DNA from 4 places in the Streptomyces huasconensis genome. Region 4 is predicted to be linked to each of the others. Evidence: riboswitches for the same ligand, from Rfam matches in the RefSeq annotation. Region 4 holds a riboswitch; each other region holds the start of a gene.
What was found. Region 4 has a riboswitch for cyclic di-AMP ahead of J2N69_RS14430 (LysM peptidoglycan-binding domain-containing protein). Riboswitches for the same ligand answer to the same signal wherever they lie in the genome.
Positions count from the first base shown of each region.

Region 1: it holds a riboswitch for cyclic di-AMP, as region 4 does, so the genes downstream of both, J2N69_RS27900 (M23 family metallopeptidase) here and J2N69_RS14430 (LysM peptidoglycan-binding domain-containing protein) in region 4, are expected to answer to the same signal.
Region 2: it holds a riboswitch for cyclic di-AMP, as region 4 does, so the genes downstream of both, J2N69_RS01975 (C40 family peptidase) here and J2N69_RS14430 (LysM peptidoglycan-binding domain-containing protein) in region 4, are expected to answer to the same signal.
Region 3: it holds a riboswitch for cyclic di-AMP, as region 4 does, so the genes downstream of both, J2N69_RS17485 (M23 family metallopeptidase) here and J2N69_RS14430 (LysM peptidoglycan-binding domain-containing protein) in region 4, are expected to answer to the same signal.

Region 1 covers NZ_CP086119.1:6,135,711-6,139,913, forward strand. The annotation lists gene J2N69_RS27890 (M16 family metallopeptidase) at 1-886, shown strand, start outside; gene J2N69_RS27895 (M16 family metallopeptidase) at 883-2,268, shown strand; cyclic di-AMP (ydaO/yuaA leader) riboswitch at 2,485-2,646, shown strand; gene J2N69_RS27900 (M23 family metallopeptidase) at 2,660-3,463, shown strand; gene J2N69_RS27905 (GntR family transcriptional regulator) at 3,688-4,203, shown strand, end outside.
Region 2 covers NZ_CP086119.1:445,959-450,161, reverse strand. The annotation lists gene J2N69_RS01985 (LysR family transcriptional regulator) at 1-845, opposite strand, end outside; gene J2N69_RS01980 (LysE family translocator) at 1,000-1,617, shown strand; gene J2N69_RS01975 (C40 family peptidase) at 1,768-2,241, opposite strand; cyclic di-AMP (ydaO/yuaA leader) riboswitch at 2,245-2,412, opposite strand; gene J2N69_RS01970 (hypothetical protein) at 2,815-3,123, opposite strand; gene J2N69_RS01965 (ATP-dependent Clp protease proteolytic subunit) at 3,131-3,766, opposite strand; gene J2N69_RS01960 (RidA family protein) at 3,879-4,203, opposite strand, start outside.
Region 3 covers NZ_CP086119.1:3,847,382-3,851,584, forward strand. The annotation lists gene J2N69_RS17475 (PrsW family glutamic-type intramembrane protease) at 1-419, shown strand, start outside; gene J2N69_RS17480 (aldo/keto reductase) at 472-1,416, opposite strand; gene J2N69_RS17485 (M23 family metallopeptidase) at 1,507-2,583, opposite strand; cyclic di-AMP (ydaO/yuaA leader) riboswitch at 2,595-2,742, opposite strand; gene J2N69_RS17490 (PP2C family protein-serine/threonine phosphatase) at 2,979-4,136, opposite strand.
Region 4 covers NZ_CP086119.1:3,213,648-3,217,850, forward strand. The annotation lists gene eno (phosphopyruvate hydratase) at 1-541, opposite strand, end outside; gene J2N69_RS14430 (LysM peptidoglycan-binding domain-containing protein) at 877-1,596, opposite strand; cyclic di-AMP (ydaO/yuaA leader) riboswitch at 1,601-1,787, opposite strand; gene J2N69_RS14435 (transglycosylase family protein) at 1,982-3,043, opposite strand; gene J2N69_RS14440 (cytochrome P450 family protein) at 3,161-4,203, opposite strand, start outside.

The DNA.
Region 1 (4,203 bases), 2.9 Mb from region 4:
CCTCTCCTACCCGGAGGGCCACCCCTACCACCACACGCCGATCGGCTCCATGGCCGACCTGGACGCGGCCACCCTGGAAGACGCGCGCGCCTTCTTCCGTACGTATTACGCGCCCAACAATGCCGTCCTGTCGGTCGTCGGCGACATCGACCCGGAGCAGACGCTCGCCTGGGTGGAGAAGTACTTCGGGTCGATTCCCTCGCACGACGGCAAGCAGCCGCCGCGGAACGGCTCCCTCCCGGAGCGCATCGGCAAGGAACTGCGCGAGGTCGTCGAGGAGGACGTGCCGGCCCGCGCCCTCATGGCCGCGTACCGCCTCCCGGAGGACGGCACGCGCGCGTGCGACGCCGCCGACCTCGCCCTCACCGTCCTCGGCAGCGGCGAGTCCTCCCGGCTCTACAACCGCCTCGTGCGCCGCGACCGTACGGCCGTCGCCGCGGGCTTCGGCCTGCTGCGCCTCGCCGGCGCGCCCTCGCTCGGCTGGCTGGACGTGAAGACCTCCGGTGACGTCGAGGTGCCGGTCATCGAGGCCGCCGTCGACGAGGAGCTGGCCCGCTTCGCCGCGGAGGGCCCCACTCCGGAGGAGATGGAGCGCGCCCAGGCCCAGCTGGAGCGCGAGTGGCTCGACCGGCTCGGCACCGTCGCGGGCCGCGCGGACGAACTGTGCCGGTACGCGGTCCTGTTCGGCGACCCGCAGCTCGCCCTCACCGCCGTGCAGCGCGTGCTGGACGTCACCGCCGAGGAGGTGCAGGAGGTCGCCAAGGCCCGCCTGCGCCCGGACAACCGAGCGGTGCTCGTCTACGAACCCCTGGCCGCCGACGACGAGGCCGCCGAGGGCACCGAGGCCGCCGCCGAGACCGCAGAGGAAGAGGAGGCGGCGAAGTGACCGAGGCCGCGACGATGCAGTTCCACCCCCAGCCCCAGGCCGGCACGGCCAAGCCGTGGGCCTTCCCCGCCCCCGAGCGCGGCACGCTGCCCAACGGCCTCACGGTGCTGCGCTGCGACCGCCCCGGCCAGCAGGTCGTCGCCGTGGAGGTCCACCTGGAGGCGCCCCTGGACGCCGAGCCGCAGGGCCTCGACGGCGTCGCCACGATCATGGCGAGGGCCTTCAACGAAGGCACCGACAAGCACTCGGCGGAGGAGTTCGCCGCCGAGCTCGACCGGTGCGGTGCCACCATGGACGCGCACGCCGACCACCCCGGCGTCCGCGTCTCCCTCGAAGTCCCGGTCTCCCGCCTGCCCAAGGCGCTCGGCCTGCTCGCCGACGCCCTGCGGGCCCCCGCCTTCGCCGACAGCGAGATCGAACGCCTCGTACGCAACCGCCTGGACGAGATCCCGCACGAGGCGGCCAACCCGGCGCGGCGCGCCGCCAAGGAGCTCTCCAGGCAGCTCTTCCCGGCGAGTTCGCGCATGTCGAGGCCCCGCCAGGGCACCGAGGAGACGGTCAAGGCCATCGACTCGGCCGCGGTCCGCGCCTTCTACGAGACGCACGTCCGGCCGGCCACGTCCACGCTGGTGATCGTCGGCGACCTCGCCGGCACCGACCTGGACGCCGTTCTCGCGGACACCGTCGGCACCTGGACGGGCGACACGGCCGAGCCCCGCCCGATGCCCGCGATCACCGCCGACGACACGGGCCGCGTCGTCATCGTGGACCGCCCCGGAGCCGTGCAGACGCAGCTTCTGATCGGCCGCATCGGCCCGGACCGGCACGACCGGGTCTGGCCCGCCCAGATCCTCGGCACGTACTGCCTGGGCGGCACCCTCACCTCCCGCCTGGACCGCGTCCTGCGCGAGGAGAAGGGCTACACCTACGGCGTACGGGCGTTCAGCCAGGTCCTGCGGTCCGCCCCGGACGGCACGGGCGCCGCGATGCTCGCCATCAGCGGCTCCGTCGACACCGCCTCGACGGGGCCCGCGCTGGAGGACCTCTGGACGGTCCTGCGCACCCTCGCCGCGGAGGGCCTGACCGACGCGGAGCGCGACGTGGCGGTGCAGAACCTGGTGGGCGTGGCCCCGCTCAAGTACGAGATGGCCGCCTCCGTGGCCGCCACCCTCGCCGACCAGGTCGAGCAGAACCTCCCGGACGACTTCCAGGCGCGCCTGTACCGGCAGTTGGCCGCGACCGGCACCGTGGAGGCCACCGCGGCCGTCGTGAGCGCCTTCCCGGAGGACCACCTGGTGACGGTCCTCGTCGGGGACGCCGCGCAGATCGAGGAGCCCGTCAGGGCGCTCGGCATCGGCGAGGTGACGGTGGTCGCGGGCTGAGGCCCCGTCAGGACGCCAGTTCGGTGGTAGCGCGACCCCGGTGACCGTTTCGGTGACCGGGGTCGCCTACTCCCCATATGTCCGAATTCATATGGTGGTTGCATGTCTGGCGTGTGGCGTGCGCTACAAAAACGGCCTTCTGTTTGTCGATTGAAAGACGGTCCGTTTAGCGTCAGTCCGACTGTTCGTCACGCATCACGTCGCATCCGCGGCACCGGACAGCCATCGCCGAGTCCCCGTACGGCGCGAGCCAGGGGAGCCGGGGACCCACACGTCCCTTGGGGTGAATCGGGCACCTTGCCGTCAGGCGAGGGACTCGTAGGAGACCTTCCTGCTCCGAACCCGTCAGCTAACCCGGTAGGCGAGAAGGAAGGAAAGGATCAGCCGCTTCATGGCGTTCACCCGTGCCACCGGGAAGCACCGTCGTCCCAGCCGCCTCACCCGCACGACCGCGAACGTCGCGGGAGTGGCCGCGATCACCACCACCGGTGTCATCGGAGGCCTGGCCGCTCCGGCGCTCGCCGCCGCCGACGACGCCGCTCTCGAACACACCGGGCTCACCCAGGCGATCTCCGTCGGCGACTCGCTCGCCGACAGCATCGACGCGCAGGCCGCCGCCCAGCGGCAGGCCGCCGACGACGCGGCTGCCGCCAAGAAGGCCGAAGAGGCCGCCAAGAAGAAGGCCGCCGAGGAGAAGCGCAAGGCCGAGGCCGAGCGCAAGGCGAAGGCCAAGCAGGAGCGCGAGGCCAAGGAGCGCGCCGCCCGCGCGGCCGAGCGCAAGCGCCTGAACACCTACGTCTCCCCGATCTCCGGCTCGTACGTCTCCACGGGCTACCAGACCGGCGGCGCGATGTGGTCCTCCGGCAGCCACACCGGCGTCGACTTCCACGCCGCGTCCGGCACCCCGGTGCACGCGGTGGGCGCCGGTACCGTCGTCGAGGCGGGCTGGGGCGGTGCCTACGGCAACAACGTGGTCATCAAGATGAACGACGGCACGTACACCCAGTACGGCCACATGTCGTCCCTCGGCGTCACGGTCGGCCAGACGGTCACCCCGGGCCAGCAGATAGGCCTCTCGGGCTCCACCGGCAACTCCAGTGGCCCGCACCTCCACTTCGAGGCCCGCACCGGCGCGGAGTACGGCTCGGACATCGACCCCGTGGCGTACCTTCGCTCGCACGGCGTCAACGTCTGACCTCTCCGACGCGCTCAGCGCCTCACCGAAGGCCCCGGCTCTTGCGAGCCGGGGCCTTCGCCGTTTCCGGCGCCGTTTCCAGGCCCGCCCGCGCTTGGCCAAAAGATATCCATGAATTCCGGCCCCCCATCGGAAATTCCGAAGTCCTGCAATAGAGTCGCGAGACAGTCACGCACGAGTGTCGGTCGACCGCGTTTCGCGGGGATCAAAGCGGAGGTCCGGTCATGCGCATTCCCGCGCAGTCGGTATGCACGGCCATCCGGGACGACATTGTCGCCGGGGTCTACGAAAGGGGCGGCCGGCTCACCGAGGAGCTTCTCGCACGTCGCTACGGCGTCTCCCGCGTCCCCGTGCGCGAAGCCCTGCGCACCCTGGAGGCCGAGGGTTTCGTCGTCACGCGCAGGCACGCGGGCGCCTGTGTCGCCGAGCCCACGGAGCAGGAGGCCGCCGATCTCCTGGAGCTGCGCACGGTGCTCGAACCGCTCGCCGCGGCCCGCGCCGCGCACCGCCGCACCGAGGCGCACCTCAAGGTCCTGCGCGGGCTCGTGCGGCTGGGCCAGGAGCGCGTGCGGAGGGGGCAGGGGGAGGATCTGCGCTCGCTGGGCGGCTGGTTCCACGAGACGCTCGCCCAGGCCTCCGGCAGCCCCGGCCTCATCACGCTGCTCACCCAGCTGCGGCACAAGCTCGCCTGGATGTACGTCGTGGAGCCCCCGGCCGCGCCCGCCGTCTCCTGGTCCGAA
Region 2 (4,203 bases), 2.8 Mb from region 4:
TCGTCGGTGCGGTACGCGACCGAGATCGTCCGCCGCAGGTCGCCGGGGTCGAGGAGCCGCATGCCGACCGGTGTCGAGGCGGTGCGCGCCACCATCTCCGGTACCACGGCCACGCCGAGCCCCGCGCTGACCAGGGCGCAGACCAAGGCGTAGCCGGGCGTGTCGACCACGACGGCGGGCGCCGCCCCGGCCTCGGCGAGGGCGCGCTCCACGGCCTGCCGGGGCGGGTGATCGGGCGCCATGCTGATCACCGGCTGACCGGTCAGCCCGGTGAGCGGCAGCCGTGACGTGCCGCTGGTGAGGGCGTGCCCCGGCTGGGTCACCAGGACCAGTTCCTCCACCAGGACGGGCTCGGCCGACACCGCGGCGGGCAGCGGCACCGGGTCGGCGGGCTCGTACGTATGGGTGAGGGCGAGGTCGACCGCGCCCTCCGCCACGGCCGCGACACCGGACGGTGGTTCGCGGTCCGTCACGGTCAGACCCACCTCCGGATGGGCCCTGCGGAACGCCGACAGGACGGGCGGCAGCAGGTGGATGCCCGCCGTCTGGAAGGTGCCGAGGCGCAGCCTCCCGCCCGAGAGCCCGGCGAGCCGCGCCAGTTCGTGCCGGGCCCGCTCCATCTCGTCGAGCACCCGGCGGGCGTGCCCCGCCAGCAGCTCGCCCGCGCCCGTCAGCCGGGCCCCGCGGTGATGGCGCACCAGAAGCGCGGCGCCCGCCTCCCGCTCCAGCTTGGCCAGCTGCTGGGAGAGCGCGGGGACGGTGTAGCCGAGGCGCTCGGCGGCGCGGGTGATCGAACCGGCCTCGGAGACGGCGATCAGGGCGGCGAGCCGCGTGGGGTCGTACATACGGATCTCCCGTCGGCGGCGCGCGCTTCGGCAGGGCCGGGCGTAGGGCCGGGCACAGGACCGGGCGCGTAGGGTCGGGCTAAACGGATGCTTAAGGCAGACCCAGGATATTCCACATACCTGCTGAAGGCTCGCGCCCGGCAGGCTGGGCGGCATGGACGCACAACTGGTCGCCTTCACGGGCGTCGCCGCGGGCATCGTCGCCCTGCCGGGCGCCGACTTCACCGTCGTCGTACGCAACGCCCTCTCCTCACGCAGGGCGGGAGTCGCCTGCGCGGTCGGTGTCGTCGCGGGGCTGCTGGTGCACACAGCGCTGGCGGTCGCGGGCGTCGCGGCGGTCCTCACGGCCGTGCCCGCGCTGTTCGGGGCGCTGCAGATCGTCGGCGGCGCCTATGTGCTGTATCTCGCCTGGCGCGCAGTGCGCTCCGCGACGCGGCCGCGGCCGTCCACGGGCCACGAGCCGATGGAGCGGGGCGGCGGTCTGCGGGAGGGCTTCCTCACCAACGCGCTGAACCCGAAGGCGTCCCTCACGTTCCTCAGTGTGCTGCCGCAGTTCGTGCCGGACGGCAGCCCGGCGATGCCGAGGACGCTGCTGCTCGCGGGCGTCGTCGTGGCGCTCGCCCTGCTGTGGTTCCCGGTCGTGGCCCTCACGGTGGACCGGCTCGGCAGGTGGCTGCGCAGGCCGCGCGCCGCACGGGCCGTCGAAGCCGTCACCGGCGCCGCGCTCGGCGCGCTGGGCCTGGCGCTGCTCCTCGCACCCCTGCGGACGTGAGGGTGCCCCCTCACGCGGAGGGGGCGGCCTCTCGTCGCGCGGCCCCGCCCGCCGTGCCGGACGCACTGCGGACGGTGCCGGGCGTGTGCCCGGCCGGGCGCGGTATGCGGGTCCACGGACCCCCGCGGCCGGCCGGGCGCGGCAGGCGGGCTAGCGGACCCGGCCGTACCAGACGCTCTTGCTCCAGATCTTGTCCTTGCGTACCACGGTCCCCCTCTTCGGTGCGTGCCAGATGCGGCCGTCACCCGCGTAGATCCCGACGTGGTAGACGTTGCGGCCCGAGTGGAAGAACACCAGGTCACCGCGGGCCCGCTGGGACTTGGCGATGTGCCGCGTCTTGTTGTACTGCGCGGCGGCCGTGCGCGGCAGCTTCTTGCCCGTGCGCTTGTACGAGTACAGCGTCAGGCCCGAGCAGTCGAAGCGGTGGGGTCCCACCGCTCCATAGCTGTACGGGGAGCCCTTCTTGGACGCCGCGATCTTGAGCGCTTTCGTTCCGTGGGTGGCTGCCTCGGCTTCCGACGTGAGCCCGGGGGCCATGACGGTGCCGCCCACAACGGCGAGGGTGAGGGCCGAGACGGCCCCGGTCCTGCCGAGCAGCGACGGAACGTGATTCAGCGCGGTCATGCGTAACCCTTCGTCAGCCGCCTGTGAAGGATGACCTGTCGGGTTCGGGCAGGCGAAGATGCCCGGCCGCGTCATGCTCTGCGGCTTCACCCCAAGGGCGTCGTCCGGACTCTCCGGACGGGCCCGCCTTGATTGGGTCCTCCACTCCTGCCGATGCACCGATGTCGACCGGTCATCCGGGCGGCGGCAGGACTCGGCGTCCGCCCGGATCGCCCCGCCGCTGTGGCGGAGGCATGTCGTCGGAAGGGATCTTGACCCGAAAACAGCTCGAAAACCGAGTCGAAACGACGTTTTGTGAGGCTACTCACGACTGACCTGTTCGGGTGGACGCTGCCGAATTCGACCTTCCGCGGCCGTGTCTGACGACGGTTCGACCAGCACTGGAACGATCCATTCCGCTCTCGTCGTAGGTGTTTCGCGCAACTCCCGGCCGCGTGATAAGGGAGTCCCAAATACGCCAACTGAGGTAGCCCATCTGGTCCGTTTCGAAACGGAACCGGACGTTCTACCGAACGGAACGCGTCGTTCAGCGGGTGGCCGCCTCCCGCGGGCGGGAGGCCGTCGGCGGGCGGTTCACCGGCCCGCCGACGGCGGCACGCCCACCCGCCCGGCCCGCCGCTCGCCGTCCAGGACGCGCAGCGCCCGGGCGAGCGTGGCGGCGTGGACCTCGTTCTCGCCGCGCTGATGCATGAGGGTCAGCGCGTCCCGCAGGGCCGTCGCCCGGCCGACCAGGGCCTGTGCGGCGCGCAGACCGCCGTAGGTGTGCTCGGTGCGGGCGGGGTTGATCCGGCCGAGCAGGTCGACGACTTCCAGGTAACGGTCGATCAGCTCGGCCTCCGCGCGGGTCAGAGCGGGCAGCGGGGGCAGCTCGGGTGGCAGCATCCGCGGGTCACCTCGTCCCGTGCGTGCCGGACGAGGTCTTGCGGCTCGCGACGATCCGGTCCACGAGCCCGTACTCCACGGCGGCCCGGGCGTCGAGGATCTTGTCCCGCTCGATGTCGGCGGTGATCCGCTCACGGCTCTGTCCCGTGTGCCGCGCGAGCAGTTCTTCGAGGAGTTCCCGGGTCCGCGCGATCTCGTCGGCCTGGATCGCCAGATCGCTGGCCTGCCCCTGGATCGGCTCGGAGAAGGAGGGTTGGTGGATCAGGACCCGGGCCCCGGGCAGTGCGTACCGCTTGCCGGGGGTGCCGGCCGCCAGCAGGACGGCGGCGGCCGAGGCGGCCTGGCCGAGACAGATCGTCTCCACGTCGCAGCTGACGAACCGGATCGTGTCGTAGAGGGCGGTCATCGCGCTGAACGAGCCACCGGGGGAGTTGATGTACAGCGAGATGTCACGGTCCGGCGCGAGGTACTCCAGATGCATGAACTGCGCCATCACGTCGTTCGCCGACGTGTCGTCAACAGGCGTGCCGAGAAAGACGATCCGCTCTTCGAGCAGCCGGGAGTACGGGTCCATGGTCCGCGTCCCCGAGCTGGTGCGCTCGGTGAACTCGGGCAGGACATGACGGGCGGACGGACGGTACATGGCACGCCTCTCTTGTACGGGTCGACGGACGAGACCAGCTCCGTCAAAAATGTACAGGACGTACGTTCGGTGCGTGAGGGGATGCCCAGGTCCACCTGCGAGGCGAGTGCGATCAGGCGGGCAGCCGCATGTCGACGACGAAGCTGATCTCGACGACCTGGCCGGGGAAGGTCAGGTCGGTGACGCCGACGACCGTGCTGGCGGGACGGTGGCCGCCGAAATAGGCCAGGTTGCCTTCGGCTGCCGCCGTGGCGTACTGCCGAAGGTCCACCACATACAGGTTCTGGGAGACGACCTGGCGCCGGGTGGCGCCGTAATGGCCCAGGATCTTGTCCAGGTTGGTGTACGTCGCCTGGAGCTGGGCGGTGAAGTCGTCCGCATAGCGGAAGGCGCCCGCCTCGTCGAGTGAGAGCTGTCCGGAGACGTGGATCAGCTCG
Region 3 (4,203 bases), 630 kb from region 4:
TCACCCCGCCCGAGCCGTACGCGCTCGGCTCGATGCGGGCTCGGGCGCTGGCCCGCGACTACGCCTCGTACACCTGGGGGAAGGCCGCGGGCCGCGCGGTCCTGGAGTACGAGACGTACGCGACGTCACTGGCGCTGCTGCGCCACCGGGGGCGCCGCGGCCGGGCGGGCGCCGACTTCGTCGTACGCGAGCGGGAGTTGCTCGAACAGCTCTGGGAGCGCCGCGAGCCGGCCCGCCCCGCGCTGGCGTACGCGGCCCGCGCGATCACCCCGGTCATGCGCCCCCTGCCGTACGCGGCGTATGCCCACCCGCACGGCGCGTACCACCCCGCTCCGTACGCCCCCGCCCCGTACGGCCAGCCGCAGCCCTACCCGGCACCGGCGTACGGCCACCCGGTCCACAACCCCTACCGCTCCTAGGCGCCCGAAAGTCCGGAAACCCGGAAGCCCGGAGGCCAGGGAGCCCGGAAGCCTACGCGGAGGCCGCCGTCAGCGCCGTCAGCTCGGCGTCCGTCAGTTCGAGGTCCGCCACCGCGAGCAGCGCCGGCAGCTGCTCGACCGTGCGGGCGGAGGCGATCGGCGCCGCCACGGTGGGCTGGGCCGCGAGCCACGCGAGGGCCACGGTCGCGACCTCCGCCTCATGCGCCTCGGCGATCTCGTCGAGCGCGGCGAGGACCCGGCCGCCCCTCTCGGTGCCCGCGTACTCCTCGGCCCGGCCGCTGCGCGCGCTCTCCACGCGCGTGCCGGGGCGGTACTTGCCGGTGAGGAAGCCGGAGGCGAGCGCGTAGTACGGGACGGCGGCCAGGCCGGAGCGCGAGGCGACCTCCTGGAGGCGGCCCTCGTAGGTGTCGCGGGAGACGAGGTTGTAGTGCGGCTGGAGCGCGACGAAGCGGGCGAGGCCCTCGCGGTCGGAGAAGTCGAGGGACTCCTGGAGCCGCTCGGGCGTGATGTTGGAGGCGGCGATGGCGCGCACCTTGCCGGCCGCGACCAGCTCGTCCAGCGTCCCGATGATCTCCTCCACGGGGACCGACGGGTCGTCGTAGTGCGTGTAGTAGAGGTCGATGTAGTCGGTGCCGAGGCGGCGCAGGGAGGCGTCGGCGGCGCCCTTGATGGTCTCCGGGGCCAGACCGGTGTACTCGGGGTGGGCGCCGACCTTCGTCGCCACGATGACGTCGGAGCGGTTGCCGCGGGCGGTCAGCCACTCGCCGATGAGGGTCTCGGACTCGCCGCCCTTGTTCCCCTCCACCCAGGCCGAGTACACGTCGGCCGTGTCGATGAAGTTGCCGCCCGCCGCGGTGTAGGCGTCGAGGACGGCGAAGGACGCCGCCCGGTCGGCCGTCCACCCGAAGACGTTGCCTCCCAGGGCCAGCGGGAAGACGTCGAGGTCGGATGAGCCAAGAGTGCGAAGAGAAGTCATACGTTCCTCAACGGACCCGGCGGAAACGGAATTCCGTCCGCTCCCCCAAAGGAACGTCAAGCAAAGGAACGTAAGCCCGCGGGCCCCGGGTCAGGGGTTGAGGCCCTTGCTCTGCAGCCAGGCGAGCGGGTCGACGGTGGAGCCGCCCGCGGTGTGCACCTCCATGTGCAGGTGCGGCCCGGTGACGTTGCCGGTCGCGCCCACCCGGCCGATGACATCGCCGGTGCTGACCTTCTGGCCCGCGCTGACGTTCATCGAGGACTGGTGGCAGTACCAGACCTCGGTGCCGTCGCTCAGCTCCAGGACCGTGCGGTAGCCGTACGCCCCCGCCCAGCCGGCTTCCTTGACGGTGCCGGTGTGGACGGCCTTGAGCGGGGTACCCGTCGGAGCGGCGAAGTCGAGACCGGTGTGGTGCCCGGAGGACCACATGGAGCCGGCGACACCGAAGTGGGACGTGATGGTGTACGAGGAGGTGGGCAGCGCGTAGCTCTTGGCGAGCTTGGCCCGGCGTTCGGCCAGGGCCTTGGCCTCGCGGGCCTCCCGCTCCTTCTTCTTCTTGGCGGCGGCCTCGGCGTCGGCCTTGCGCTCCGCCTGCCTCTGCTGGGCGGCGGCCTCCTCGGCGGCCTTCTTGACTGCGGCCTCCTCGGCCGCGCTGCGCACCGCGTCGTCCGCCTGGTCCTGCTGGTTCTCGGCCTGCTGCATGATGCGGGCGCGCAGGGCCTCGCCCGCGTCCGTGGTGCCCTGCTGGGCGTCGGTGTGGCTGACACCGGCCGCGGTGAGCGGGGCGGCCGCGGCGACGGTCTCGGCGCCCGCGGGGGCCGCGGAGTCATCGGAGAGCAGTGCGCCCACGCCGGGCAGGGACTCGGCCGCGGGCAGCGAGTCGGTGACGGCGCCCAGGTCGGGCATGGAGATGGAGACGGGCGGCTTGCCGTCCTGCGCGGTGGCCATGCCGCCCGCGCCGACGGCGGCGATGACGCCGACGCCCAGCACGGTGGAGCTGCGGGCGAGCCCGCCGCCGCCCTTCTTGTGCACACGGTGCCTGCCGCGGACGGGACGGACGGACTCCTCGGTGGGGTTCCATTCCTCCCAGGTCTCCGGGTCGTATCCACCGAAGTCGTCGTCATTCGGTATGTACGCGGCTTGGGGGGCAGGCCGGTTGGACGCCACTGGGGCGCACTCCTTTCCTTCCTTCTCGCCTACCGGGTTAGCTGACGGGTTCGGAGCAGGAAGGTCTCCTACGGACATCTGGCACGGATGCACAGGTGCCCGATTCACCCCAAGTTGGTGGTTCCCCGGCTCCCTTGCGGGATTAGGCGTGTGCGCACGGAGCCGCCTCTAGTGACGGCTGGGACGACCGCGCTGCGTTATCGAACGTTAATAGACAGCGGTGCCGTATTCCAAGCTGTTCCGATTGATCGTTAACGCTCACGGCCGGTACTTATCGGGGCAAGCCGACCCATAGCAGGGCGAGTTGACCCTGTATCAACCCACGAAAGCCGCGTACCGGAACTTCACATTCCCTTGACAGAACGTCAGTTGTCATGCGGACGGCTCCGCTTCGCTCACGGCCGGTGACAGGCCCCCTCCCCCGCGGGCTTCCCGTCCCCCGTGGCCGGCCGCCGCACCGCCAGCAGCGCCATGTCGTCCGTCGTCGCACCCCCGGTGTGCCGCCGTACCTCCTGCGTGAGCGTGGCGAGCAGCGTGTGCGGACCCTCGCGGCCGGGGAAGATCCGCCCGCCGAGCCGGGCCGCCGGGTCGTAGAAGGCCCCGGCCGCGTCGCGCGCCTCCGAGAGCCCGTCCGTGTAGAAGAGCAGCATCGCGCCCGGCGGGAACTCCGACTCGTCCGCCCGGTCCGGCCACGCGCCCAGTTCCCCCATGCCGAGCGGGAGCGCGGGCTCGCTCGGCGTGAGCACGCACAGCCGCCCGTCGCCCCGCAGCAGCAGCGGTTCCGGGTGCCCCCGGTTCACCAGCCGTACGCAGCCCTCGCCGACCCGGATCTCCGCGAGGACGGCGGTGGTGAACCCCTCGAAGGCGTCGAGCCCGTCCCGCCGGGTGCCCTCCCGCGCCAGGGCCCGCTCCAGGCGCTGCGCCACCGCCTCCAGGGTGGTCTCCTGCTCGGCGGCCTCGCGGAAGGCGCCGATGACGACGGCGACGGCGGCCACCGCGCCCATGCCCTTGCCCCGGACATCGCCGACGATGAGCCGTACGCCGTGCGGGGTGTCCTGCACGGCGTACAGGTCGCCGCCGATGAAAGCGTCGGCCTGCGCGGCCTCGTACCGCGCCGCCAGGTCCAGCCCGCCGATGCGGGGGTCGGGCTGCGGCAGGACGGCGCGCTGGGTGGCCTCGGCGATGGAGCGGGCGATGGCGAGCCGGTCGTTGCCGCGGCGCACGACGCGGTTGATGAAGACCGCCAGAGCCGCGACGGTGGCCACGGTGAGCAGTTCGGTGACGGCCTCGGCATGGCCGCCGGCGGAGTTGCCGTAGTGCAGCACGATGACCGCGGCCGAGGCCGCGACGCCCGTCAGGACGGTGCAGAGCAGCGAGTAGAAGGGGGCGGCGATCAGCGGGGCCGCCGTGAAGAGCGGGGCGGCCGTGAACGCGGGCGGGGTCAGGGCGTCGTACACGACCCCCACGACGAGGAGCAGGACGGGCAGGACGCGTACGAGTGTCCGCTCGTGCGCGGTGGCTCCGCTGCCCCCGGTACCTCCACGCTGCCCCACCGCTTGTCTCCCGCCGATCCCGCGCCCGTCGCCGCGCTGCACCCAGGTTTCCCGGCGCGGGGTGCGG
Region 4 (4,203 bases):
AGCGCAGCGCCTCGGAGAACGACTCGGCGCCGATCGGCGCGATCATGAACTCCTGGATGTCGACGTTGGAGTCGGCGTGCGACCCGCCGTTGAGGATGTTCATCATCGGGACGGGCAGCAGGTGCGCGTTCGGACCGCCGAGGTAGCGGAACAGCGGCAGGTCGCTGGCCTCGGAGGCGGCGTGCGCGACGGCGAGCGAGACGCCGAGGATGGCGTTGGCGCCGAGGGAGCCCTTGTTGTCGGTGGCGTCCAGGTCGAACATGGCCTGGTCGATCAGGCGCTGCTCGGTGGCGTCGTAGCCGACCAGCTCCGGGCCGATCTGCTCGATGACGGCGAGGACGGCCTTCTCGACACCCTTGCCCTGGTAACGGTTGGGGTCACCGTCACGGAGTTCGATGGCCTCGAAAGCACCGGTGGAGGCACCGGACGGAACGGCGGCACGACCGGTGCTGCCGTCGTCGAGGCCGACCTCGACCTCGACCGTGGGGTTGCCTCGGGAGTCCAGGATTTCCCGGGCTACGACGACGTCGATGGACGGCACGAGCATCTCCTTCTGGGAGTGTGACGCGTAAACACGATTACGCCGGGCCGCTTCGGCCCTGCGTCTCCTGAGCCTAACCGGCCCGGAGCCTTCGGCCAGCCGACCGCCCGTCCCGTGGGACGGTCAAGTGCGCAAACAGCCGGGAAACAGGGCGTAAGCCCACGTTTTCTACTCGCTGGTAGCGAACAAGGGAGCCGAGCGGCGGTGGTGCGGACATGGCCCCGCCCCGGTGCGTACGGGGGTACGCGCACCGGGGCGGGGAGCCCGTGGGGACGGGGCGGGGAGTACGGCCGTGCTTCCGCCGAGGCACGGCCGCGTCTCCGGGGGGAGCCGGGTCAGCTCAGGTGGAGCTGCTGGCCCGGGTAGATGACGTCGGCGTTCTCGATGATGTCGCCGTTGAGCTTGTAGATCTTCTGCCAGCCGCCCTTGACGTCCTGCGCCGCGGCGATCTTGGACAGCGTGTCGCCGGTCTTGACCTTGTACTCGCCGTCGCCCTTCTTGACCGTCTTGCCGGTCGGGGTCTCGACGGTCTTCTTGGACTCGGTCTGCGGCGCGGGCTGCGGCTTCGGGGCCTGCTGCGTCTGGTGCTGCGGGGCGGCCTGCTGCTGCGTCTGCTGCGGCTTCGGCTGCGGCTTGGCCTGCTGCTGCGGGGCCTGCTGCTGCGGGGCGCCACCGTTGTACGCGGCGCCCGAGAGGCCGACGCCGCAGTGCGGCCAGGCACCCTTGCCCTGGCCCGCGAGGACCTTCTCGGCGACCGCGATCTGCTGGGCCTTGGAGGCCTTGTCGGCGGTGGGCGCGTACTGCGTGCCGCCGTACGCGGCCCAGGTGGACGGCGAGAACTGCAGGCCGCCCTGGTAGCCGTTGCCGGTGTTGATCGACCAGTTGCCGCCGGACTCGCACTGGGCGACGGCGTCCCACTCCTGGCCGGTGGCGGCGGAGGCCGAGCCGGCGGCCATCAGCGGGGCGGCCACGGCCGCACCGGTGACACCGGCGAGCGTGACGACACGAGTGGCCTTGGACGGACGACGGTGCTTGCCCTTGCTGGAAAACAGCATGAGTTCATCCCCTCACCGACGCCTGCGAGGTGAGCTGTCGGGTTCGGGCCAGTGAAGTTGCCCGGCCGCACTTCCTGAGTGCGACTTCACCCCTAGCCGGTTCCGTACGTCCCGCTCCTCCTCGGAGCTCGACGTGCGGACCCGGCGGCTTACCTTGGGTCCCCCGCTCCTGCCTACGGCGCTCGAAGCGACGACTGTTCCCGTCCGGCCGTTGGCAGGATTCGGCGTACCGACCGGCGGGGCCCACCAATGGCGGGCGTTGACGACCGTAGTCACGCGATCGCCGGAATTTCAAAGACGATCAGGGCTTCTGAGACCCATCTCTCACTCGCGCCAATTGGGGCATACAGCCCGAAGCGGCCGGTGGACGGGTCGTCAATTACCTCTACTTTTCGCCCAAATCGAGGCTCTGACCGGGGAGAATGAGGTCCGGGTCGGCACCGACGGTCTTCTTGTTCTCGGTGTACAGCTCGTGCCAACCGCCCTTGACGTCAAGGTCGTCCGCGATGGCCGACAGGTTGTCACCGGAGCGCACCGTGTACGCCCCGTCCGCCACCTTCTCGGTGCGCTCGCCGCCACGCGAGGCGTGCCGGCCGGGGCGGTCGCCGCCGCTGCCGCTCTCGCTCCCGGAGGAGGGGTTCTCGTCCGCGCGGTCGCCGCGGTGGCGGCCGGGGGTGGAGTCGTCGGCGGGGGTGGCCGGGTCCTTGGACGCGGGGCCGCCGGAGGAAGGGGCCTCCGCGCGCCCGGACTTGCCGTCCGTGGCGCTGTCGCCGCCCTTGTCGGCCCTCTCTCCCTCGCCTGCTCCCTTGTCTCCCTTGTCCCCCGTGTCGTGATTCTTGTCTCGGGAGGCGCTGTCCGGGTCGGGCGTGTCGCTCGGGTCGCCTTCGCCGTCGCGTGCGGAGTCAGGGGCCTTTGACGTGTCGTCGGAGGCCTTGCCGGCGTCCTTGTCCGTCTTGTCCTTGCGCCCCTTGGACTCCTTGGACTCCTTGGGCTCCTTGGACTTCTCGGGCGCCTTGGAATCCGTCGCGTCCGGGGTGACCGGGTCGCCCGGGTCCACGTCGGCCGCGGCTCCGCCGTCGGTGAGCCCGGCGATCGGGGCGCAGCTCGGCCAGGCCTGGGGGCCCTGCCCGTCGAGAATCCGCTCGGCCACGGCGATCTGCTGGGACTTGGAGGCCTGGTCGGCGCTCGGCGCGTAGTCGAGGCCGCCGTGCTTCTCCCACATCTCCTCGGAGAGCTGGAGTCCTCCGTAGTAACCGTTCCCGGGGTTGGCGCTCCACGCGCCGCCGCTCTCGCACTCGGCGAGCCGGTCCCACGTCACCGTCTCGGCGGCGCTCGCGCTGGTGGCTCCGAGCAGCGGGATGGCGATGGCGGACCCGGTGACTCCTGCCGCGACGATGAGGGCCGGGGCCTGGCGGGGGCGTCGGTGACGACCATTGCCGGAGAGCATGCGGTTGCCTTTCAGGAGACTGTTACGGCGACTTGGGCACCGGGTGCCCGAGTGGACGTGAACGTAGCCGCACTCGAACGCTTGTCACAAGTCGATGCAGCGGAGATCACGTCAACATCACAGTTGTGACGTGCCGTCAGAACGGTGCTGGTCCGGGGCCGTTTCCTGTGCGTCTGTGAACTTCACCGGCAGGGTGCGCAGTCCCCGCATGATCAGCCCGCCACGCCACCGCAAATCCGCCGGATCGGCCGCCAGTTGCAGGTCGGGCAGGCGCCTGAGCAACGTCGCGAGGGCGGTCTGGCCCTCCAGGCGGGCGAGCGGGGCGCCGAGGCAGTAGTGGATGCCGTGGCCGTAGCCGAGGTGCTGGTTGTCGCGGCGGGAGAGGTCCAGGGTGTCGGGCCGGTCGAAGCGTTCCGGGTCGCGGTCGGCGGCGGCGAGCACGACGAGGACGGGGTCGCCGACGGCGATGTCCTGCCCGCCGAGGGTCAGCGCCTCGGTGGCGAACCGCCAGGTGGCCAGCTCCACGGGTCCGTCGAAGCGGAGGAGTTCCTCCACGCCGGTCTCCAGCAGGCCCGTGTCGCCCTCCGCCAGCGCCTGCTGCAGCCGTGCGCGCTGCTCGGGGTGGGTGAGGAGGGCGTACATGCCGTTGCCGATGAGGTTGACGGTGGTCTCGAAGCCGGCGAAGAGGAGGATGAAGGCCATCGCGGCGGCCTCGTTCTCCGTGAGGTGCTCGCCGTGGTCGGAGGCGCGGATGAGGCCGGAGATGAGGTCGTCGCCGGGGTCGAGGCGCTTGCGGTGGATCAGCTCGGCGAGGTAGCCGCGCATCTTCTTCACGGAGCGGGCGACGCCGCCGCGCGGGCCTCCGCCGTGCCGGATCATCATGCCCGCCCAGTCGCGGAAGTCGTCCTGGTCCTCGCGGGGGACGCCGAGCAGGTCGCAGATGGCGTAGATGGGGAGCGGGAAGGCGAACTCGTGGATGAGGTCGGCCTCGCCCCTCGCCGCGAAGGCGTCGATGAGGCCGTCCGTCAGCTCCTGTACGCGGGGCGCGAACTCGGCGACGCGGCGTGGGGTGAACGCCTTCGAGACGAGGCGGCGCAGGCGGGTGTGGTCCGGCGGGTCGATGTTGAGCAGATGCGTCATCAGCTCGGCCTTGCGTTCGC